Regions from separate parts of the Rhodococcus sp. NPDC056960 genome, predicted to be linked through region 2. Evidence: riboswitches for the same ligand, from Rfam matches in the RefSeq annotation. Region 2 holds a riboswitch; the other holds the start of a gene.

Region 1 (4,323 bases), on a different contig from region 2:
CCGCCCGGACAGTCCCTCGACGAGGGCGGTCATCGTGACCGCGGTGGGCTGGGGGTCGAGTGAGCGGGAGATCTCGCCGGTGAGTTGCGCCTGCGTGATCGCGTCGGCGATCTCCGCGACCCAGGCCGCGGTGGTCCGTGCGAGTGGCTCCCGCAGGGCCTCCTCGTACACGGCGGAGGCGCGTAATTCGTTCCAGGCCAACGAGTTCTCCACCACCTCCGGGCGGTCCTGGATCTCACCGAGGAGGGAGCGGGTGAGCCGGTCGCGGGCGGAGTCGCCGGACTCCTCGCCTTCGCTGCGGTAGGCGCGGGCGCGGTCGTTGATGTAGTTCAGGGCGGCCTCGAGGAGGCCGATGCGATCCTTGAAGTGGTAGTACAGCAGGCCCGGCGACACGCCTGCGACTTCCGCGACATCGTTGACGCGAAGCCCGCGGATGCCTCGTTGGGCGATGGCCGTTGCGCTGGCCTTCAGAATCGCGTCGCGTCGCTCGCTCATCGGGAAATCTCCTTCGATTCGTGCCGTCTCAGGGTGTCGGCGCCTCGACCGGGGCCACGTGTTCGGGCCACAGTCGCAGCGCGACGAGGTAGCCGGCCACGGCGATGGCCGACGATCCGACAAGACTGACATCGACACCGTGCGCGATGTCGGCAAGGGGCCCCGAGTACAGCGACGTGTCGACGGCGAGAACGCCGAACAGGGATCCGGCCGCCCAGGGGATGACGGCGCGCAGGTTCCATCCGCCGGTGAACCAGTACCGCCCACCCCTATGGCCGAGGTTGAAGACCTGGAGGTCGACGGGGTCGTACCGACCTCGCCGCGCCACCAGGAACCCGGCTACGTTGATCGCCACCCAGGGTGCGGCGAAACCGTTGAGCACCAACGTCATCGCGGTGATGGAATCCACGGCGTCGACCACGAAGACGCCGATGTAGAGCAGTGCGACGGCGAGCGCCGACGTGATCAGGGTGGTGTGCACGCGTCGCAACCGGGGGATCAGCGCTTCCAGGTCGAGCCCGCTGGCGTAGACGTTGAGGACGCCCTGCCCGAGGCCGCCCGCCAGGGCGACGAGGACGATCGGCAGCACGTACCAGCCGGGCGCCTCCGCGACGAGGTCGGCGACGTAGGAGTCGCTGAGGGTGGTGAACGTCGAGGCGGTGAACGACCCGAACGCCGCGGTGAGGAACAGTCCGAAGAAGATGCCGGCCATGGTCGCCGCGACAATGGAACGGTCGGAGAACCGGACGCGGGAGATCCGCCTGCTGTAATCGCCCAGGGTGGGGGCATACGACAGCGGGCCGCCGACGGCCAGCACCACGGCCAGGATCCAGGTGGGCCAGAATCCGCCGAGCAGATAGTCGCCGCCCCCGCCCGCGCCGTGGAAGTGCCCACCGAAGGCGAACACGCCGAGGAGCAGGAGCGCGGCGACGACGGGCAGCACGAACTTCTGGAGCGCGACCACCGTGCCGTGGCCGAACAGCGCGACGGCGACGATTTCGGCGGCGATGATGCCGTAGCCGAGCGCGAGCATGCCGTTGTCGATCGGGGTGCCGAGCAGCCGGTGCGCGGCGGCGATCAGCGCGTCACCCGAGGTCCACACGGCGATCGCCGCGTAGGCGAGGGCGAACAGCAGGGTGAGGCCGGAGCCGATCATCCGCCCGCTGACTCCGAAGTGCGCGCCACTGGACACGGTGTTGTTCGTGCCGGTGCGCGGGCCCAGGAGCGACAGCGGGGCGATGAGGAGGGTGCCGAGCCCGATGCCGACCGCGCTGGCCGCGACCGCGCTGCCGAAACCGAGACCGAATGTGATGGGGAGCCAGCCGAACACGATCACCGAGAACGCCAGATTGCCGCCGAAGAACACGGCGAGCATGTTGAGCGGTCGCGAATCGCGTTCCGATTCGGGGATGTACTCCACGCCGATCGTCTCGACGTGTCCGAAACGGTCCTCCGGTGGGGAGGGGGCGGTGTCGTCGAGGGGCGTCGTCGGGTCGAGATTCGTGGACACTGCGGACCTCACTTTCGGTGGCGGAGGTGACCGTCATCACGTCCTGATGGGTATCGAAGATATTCCAAACTGAAAATTCAGTCAAGACCGGCGAATGGCGTGCGACATCGGCGACGGTGCGGAGTTTGCGCAGCTGACGAGTTCGGGCTGGATATGAGTGTGACCATTCATCTCATGTATTTCTTCGTCATCGGAGTGCCCGTGTCTGCCGCCGACGTCAACCGTCGTTCCGCGAACCGGTCCCGGCTCGCCGCAGCCGGGAGGGCGCCCGGTTCATCTGGCACGGAGGGTGGGCGGTGCGCCGCACAACGTCGTGACGGAACTCGGCGCAGCGTTCGACGGCAGGGGGCAGGACCTCCGGCCGCTCGCGGTCGCGCTGTCTGGGCTGTCGGAGTCCGGTGCCGAATTACTCTACCGGGCAGTGGCTTTGGTGCACGACAGCCGGACGGTACTGGCGACGCGGTCCGAACAGTGTTCGGCGATCGAGGATTTCGGCGCCGACCTGGACGTGCTCGCGGATCGGCTCCGCAGCAGCGACCCCTCCGCCGTCCAGCCGTGGGATTCGAAACCGAAGGCGGACCCGAACAATCTGGACCTCAACCCGATTGCGAATCGGCTGGCCCCGCTCCTCGGGGTGACGCCTCGCCGACGCGAGTTCACCTCTGCGGCCCCGGGCCCTCCCGGCTTTCGGGTTGACAACTGCGCGCCGATCCTGCAATCTTCGAAACAGGTCACGAGTACCAGCGTCAAGCCCCGGCTAGCTGGTCGGCAACCCTCCACCGCGGCGGGGTGCTCCGGGTGACGACCAGGCTGAGGTTCACACCGAACCCGGCAAGCGCGGACTCTGAGAGGGCACCGACCCTGCGACGAGTCCCTGACTACGAGGGATGTCGTGATGACTGCTGTATTGACCGCCGACGTGTGTGTTGCCCCGCTGGCCCAGGTTTCGGGCTCCGACCTGCGGGTTCCGCTGGTGCAGGGGGGCGACTGCACCTACGTCAACTTCGACTACGCCGCCAGCGCCCCTGCCCTGGCGCAGGTCACCGACCGCATCGCGGCGCTGCTGCCCACCTATTCGAGCGTGCACCGCGGCGCCGGCTACGCGTCGCGGATCTCGACCGACTGCTACGAGAAGTCCCGCGACTCCGTTGCCCGGTTCGTCGGTGCGACCGACGACCAGGTGGTGGTGTTCACCCGCAACACGACCGACTCGCTGAATCTGCTCGCCGGATGCGTTCCCGGCAGCACCGTGGTCCTCGACATCGAACACCACGCGAATCTGTTGCCGTGGAAGGGCTCTCGCGTCGTGCGGGCTGCGGACACACTGACCGAGACCGTCCGGCTGCTCGTCGCGGAACTGTGCTCGAAGCCCACCGCCCTGCTCGCGGTGACGGGCGCTTCCAACGTCACCGGTGAAGTGCTGCCGATCGCGGCGCTCGCCGAGGTTGCACATCGTTGCGGTGCAAGGATTCTCGTCGACGCCGCGCAACTCGCGCCGCACCGCCGCATCGACCTCGCGGAATGCGGTGTCGACTATCTCGCGTTCTCCGGGCACAAGCTGTACGCCCCGTTCGGCGCGGGTGTGCTGGTGGGCCGCCGGGACTGGCTCGACGCCGCCGACCCCTACCTCGCGGGCGGCGGAGCGGTGCGCAACGTGACCGTCGAATCCACCCAGTGGGCGCCCGCCCCTGCCCGGCACGAGGCAGGCACCCCCAACGTGCTCGGTGCCGCGGCCCTCGCTGCCGCGTGCGACGCGCTGTCCGCGCTGGACTTCGGCACCGTGGCCGAACACGAGGCCGCGCTCACCGCCCGGCTCCACGACGGACTGGGCTGCGTCGACGGACTGGAGTTCCTGCGGCTGTGGTCGGACGCCCCCGACACGGTCGGAATCGTGACGTTCACGATCGACGGCTTCGAGCCGGGGGAGATCGCCGCCTACCTGTCCGCCGAGCACGGCATCGGAGTGCGCGACGGCCGCTTCTGCGCGCATCCGCTGCTGGGACGCCTCGGGCGGCCCGGCGGCGCCGTCCGGGTGAGTGTCGGGCTCGGCAGTTGCTCGGCAGACGTGGATCGGCTGGTCGAGGCCGTGCGCACCCTGGTCGCCGGTCGTCGGAACTGGGACTACGCCAAGGAGAGCGGACAGTGGAATCCGGTGCCGGAGACCCGGTTTTCGCGGGACGCGCTAGTATGACCCCATGGCATCGCAGGCTGGGAGCACAATGATTGCTCACTGGTGCCGTCGGCATGTCGATCTGTGCCGAACCGCCTCGGGTATGTGTTCGAGCTGACCGTTCTGCCGGCTCCGTTTCATTCACACG
Region 2 (4,323 bases):
CGATGACGAGGGTGGCGCCGTCGCGTGCCAGTTGCTTGATGACGGCCAGCACCTCGCCGACCAGTTCGGGGTCGAGCGCGGAGGTGGGCTCGTCGAACAGGATCACCGCCGGACGCAGCGCGAGAGCCCGGGCGATCGCCACCCGCTGCTGCTGTCCGCCGGACAGTTGTCGCGGGTACTCGTGGGCCTTGTCGCCCACCCCGACCCGCTCCAGGAGTGCCTTCGCCTCCACCTCGACCGCGGCCCGGTCACGGCCCTGCGCCGACACCGGCGCCTCGATCACGTTCTCCAGCACCGTGAGATGCGGGAACAGGTTGAAGTTCTGGAACACGAATCCGATCCGGGACCGCTGCTTCAGGATCTCGCGCTCACGCAGTTCGTGCAGTTTGCCGCCCTTGCGCCGGTACCCGATCAGGTCACCGTCGATGCGAATGGTGCCCCGGTCGACCTTCTCCAGGTGATTCAGGGTGCGCAGCAGCGTGGACTTGCCGGAGCCCGACGGGCCCAGGATCACCGTCACCTCTCCCTTCCGGACCAGCAGGTCCACGCCCTGCAGGACGTCGAGTGCACCGAAGGACTTGTGCACTCCGCGCACCTCCACGGCGAACTCCGCCGGCTGGGCGTCGACCGTCATTTCGTGGCACCTCTCGGTACGGAGACACCGGCATCGCGGATCTCGGCGAACTTCCGGGTGACCTTCTGCCACGGGGTCGGTGGCAGTGCCCGAGCCGATCCGCGTGCATAGTGCCGCTCGACGTAGTACTGGCCGATCGACAACAGCGTGGTCAGGATGATGTACCAGATCGTCGCGACCATCAGCAGTGGCACGACGCGGCCGTTCCTACCGAAGATCACCTGTACCTGGTAGAACAGTTCGGCGATCGCCATCGTCGACACGATCGAGGTGCCCTTGAACAGGCTGATCACCTCGTTCGCGGCGTTCGGGAGGATGCCACGCATGGCCTGGGGCAGAACGATCTTGAAGAACTGGCGCCGGCGGGGTATGCCCAACGATTGCGCCGCCTCGATCTGCCCGTGGTCCACCGAGATGATGCCGGAGCGGATGATCTCGGCGGAATACGCGGCCTGATGCAGGGCCAGTCCGATAACGGCGGCGGTGAAGCCGCTGATGACGCCGTTGACCTCGAACGTGAAGAAGCCGGGTCCGAACGGAATGCCCAGCGACAGAGTCTGATACAGGTACGTGATGTTGAACCAGAACAGCAACTGCACGATCAGCGGGATCGACCGGAACGCCCAGATGTACACCCAGGCGATCACCTGCAGTACCGGGTTGTGCGACAGGCGGCTGACCGCCAGCACCACACCGAGCGCGAACCCGAGGACCGTCCCCCACAGCGTCAGCTTCACCGTCATCCACAGCGCCTGCAGCACGGAACCGGCGGTGAAGTACTTGGCGAACGTCGCCCAGTCCCACCCCGGGTTGGTGGCGAGACCGTGGACGAACTGCGCGAGCAGCACCAGGACGACGACGCTGACGACCCACCGCCACGGATGCCACCTCCGCGCGACTTCCAGTGCCGCGTCCTCGGGCCGGTCACCGTCGCCGGAGGGTGCGGAATCGAGGGGTGCGGCCGATCGCGCCCGGACGGGGGCGCTCACGTTCGCTCACCACTTGGAACAGACATCACTGAGGCGGCCTTTCACCTGGAGCGGGACGAGTCGAGGCGCGCGTCTACCGCCTTCTGCGGGCGCGCGTCAGATGCTCACCGGGCGTCGCGCCTGGTGAGCGTGGTGCGAGAGATCGTCAACAGTGGCAGGAAGTGGTCCGGCACAGGTCGATGTGCCGTCTGCGCCATGCTGGGCGCGCGAGGTAGTTCATGTGCTGCCTTCCATCGATCCCGGCGGTAGCACCCGCACCCGAAAGATTCGGAAGGGTTGCTGCGACGTCAACGAGCCAGGTCTCTCGGTCGCTCTGGATGGTTGAAGCGAACACTAGCCGCCTTCCCGCACGCCGTCAACACGAGGTATTCCCCTGCAACACAGGGGAAATGGTTTCGGAGGAACCAAGAATCACCGTGCGCAGAAGTGCTGACATCTGCCGGGGATTGCGGTTGAATCAGCCGCGGAGCGGTGCATCGCCGCGGTCGTGCGACCCGGCTGCCCGGCCGCCGCGGGCCCTTGTAACGTCGCCTCGGTGACACCACTCGAAGTCATCGCAATCCTGGTAGCCGGTGTCGGCGCCGGCGCGATCAACGCCATCGTCGGCAGCGGCACGCTCATCACCTTCCCCACCCTGGTCGCCTTCGGGTTCCCCCCGGTGACGGCGACGATGTCGAACGCCATCGGTCTGGTGGCCGGCGGCGTGTCCGGCACGTGGGGATACCGGCGAGAGCTGGCCGGGCAGGGACCGCGGCTGCGATGGCAGATCCCGGCGTCGCTGACCGGTGCAATTCTCGGCTCGTGGTTGCTGCTGCATCTACCCGAGACGGTGTTCGAACTCGTCGTCCCGGTGCTGCTGATCCTCGCCCTGATCCTGGTGGTGCTGCAACCGAGGATCCAGGCGTGGGCCAAGCAGCGGGGCAGCCACGAGGCGGGCCTGAGCGCGACGCGCCTCGGCCTGCTCACTGCGGGCACGTTCGCCGTGGGCGTGTACGGCGGATACTTCACCGCCGCGCAGGGCATCCTCCTGATGGGGGTGATGGGCGCGATCCTGCCCGAGAGCCTGCAGCGGATGAACGGCGCGAAGAACCTGCTGTCGCTGATCGTCAACGTCGTGGCCGCGACCGCGTACACGCTCGTGGCCTTCGACCGGATCAGCTGGGCGGCCGCCGGCCTCATCGCGGTCGGCTCGCTGCTCGGCGGTGTCCTCGGCGCCCGTTACGGTCGCCGGCTGTCGCCGACCGCGCTACGGGGAACCATCGTCGTCGTCGGCCTCATCGGACTGTTCCGGCTGCTCGCATAGTCGCGCATGCCTCCTCCCGCTCCCTCATACTGGGTCGGTGAGCAACGAAGTAGAGCACCCGGGCTGGACATACCTGATGGACATGGACGGCGTCCTCGTCCACGAAGAGCACCTGGTTCCCGGAGCCGACCTGTTCCTGGCCGAACTCCGCGAATCCGGCACCCCCTTCATCGTCCTGACCAACAATTCGATCCGGACGCCACGCGATCTCCGCGCCCGACTTCTCCGCACCGGCCTGGACATTCCCGAGGAATCGATCTGGACTTCTGCGCTGGCCACCGCGACATTCCTCGCGAACCAGCGTCCGGGCGGCAGCGCGTACGTCGTGGGCGAATCGGGGCTCACCACCGCGTTGCACGACATCGGGTACGTCCTCACCGAGAACGACCCCGACTACGTGGTTCTGGGCGAGACCCGCACCTACTCGTTCGAGGCCATCACCACCGCAATTCGTCTGGTGGAGAGGGGCGCTCGCTTCATCGCCACCAACCCCGACCCCACCGGACCCTCACGGGAGGGTTCGCTTCCGGCCACGGGATCCGTTGCGGCACTGATCAGCCGGGCCACCGGTCGCGACCCGTACTACGTGGGCAAGCCGAACGCGCTCATGATGCGCTCGGCGCTCCGCGCCATCGGCGCGCACTCCGCGAACACGCTGATGATCGGCGACCGCATGGACACCGACATCGTCTGCGGCCTCGAGGCCGGGTTGCAGACCATCCTCGTACTCACCGGCATCTCGACGCGCGATTCGGTGGAACTGTTCCCCTACCGCCCCACCGCGGTCCTCAAATCCGTCGCCGATCTCGTCGGCCGCACGTCGGATCCCTTTGCGGCTTCGCCGCCCGTGAGTACTTCTTAACCGCCGGACGTTAACAAGTACTCACGACCGGCGGCAGCCGGTGATGCCCCGGATCGACGCCGCCTCGGATGTCCCTAAGGTGATCCGGTTCCCGTCGTCGCTGGACAACGTGACGTCGTGGTGTCCGGGCCGGTCGACGTGAACGTGGAGTCGGCTCATTCCGGCCTCGGCGGCGATCGCACGTGCCGCGGCCAGCACCGCCGGCCATTCGGTGTCGCCGATCGGGAGGTCGGACAGCAACGCCTGCGTGGTGACGGAGAGCCCGTCCGTGTACGCGTACGGTCCCGGGCATCCCCCGCCCTGGCTGCGTTCCCGGTGCCACCGCCATTGCGTGCCGGGGGCAATCGCGGCGGCGGCCTCGCCGATCCGGACTACCGCGTCGGTGACCTGCCGCTCGGTGGCCGCGAGCGAGGGCCGGACGCTCAGGCTCTCGGCCGCCGCCGCGATCTCGTCGTCGCCGAAGTTGTACGGGTTGTCGGTCACGCCACCACATCCGCTCGTCAGGATCGCCGCGCCGATCACGGCGACCGTCTTC

Evidence for each region. Region 2 has a riboswitch for S-adenosylmethionine ahead of ACFTWF_RS06745 (putative leader peptide). Riboswitches for the same ligand answer to the same signal wherever they lie in the genome.
Region 1: linked by a shared signal. The riboswitch ahead of ACFTWF_RS18600 (aminotransferase class V-fold PLP-dependent enzyme) and the one ahead of ACFTWF_RS06745 (putative leader peptide) in region 2 are both predicted to bind S-adenosylmethionine.

Annotation. Positions count from the first base shown of each region.
Region 1 is NZ_JBHURF010000011.1:28,799-33,121, forward strand. Features, by position in the region: gene ACFTWF_RS18590 (TetR/AcrR family transcriptional regulator) at 1-495, opposite strand, end outside; gene ACFTWF_RS18595 (purine-cytosine permease family protein) at 524-2,005, opposite strand; SAM riboswitch class IV at 2,735-2,849, shown strand; gene ACFTWF_RS18600 (aminotransferase class V-fold PLP-dependent enzyme) at 2,901-4,196, shown strand; gene ACFTWF_RS18605 (putative leader peptide) at 4,225-4,293, shown strand.
Region 2 is NZ_JBHURF010000003.1:319,000-323,322, reverse strand. Features, by position in the region: gene ACFTWF_RS06755 (amino acid ABC transporter ATP-binding protein) at 1-634, opposite strand, end outside; gene ACFTWF_RS06750 (amino acid ABC transporter permease) at 631-1,539, opposite strand; gene ACFTWF_RS06745 (putative leader peptide) at 1,769-1,843, opposite strand; SAM riboswitch class I at 1,851-1,947, opposite strand; gene ACFTWF_RS06740 (sulfite exporter TauE/SafE family protein) at 2,159-2,926, shown strand; gene ACFTWF_RS06735 (HAD-IIA family hydrolase) at 3,003-3,788, shown strand; gene ACFTWF_RS06730 (LppA family lipoprotein) at 3,810-4,323, opposite strand, start outside.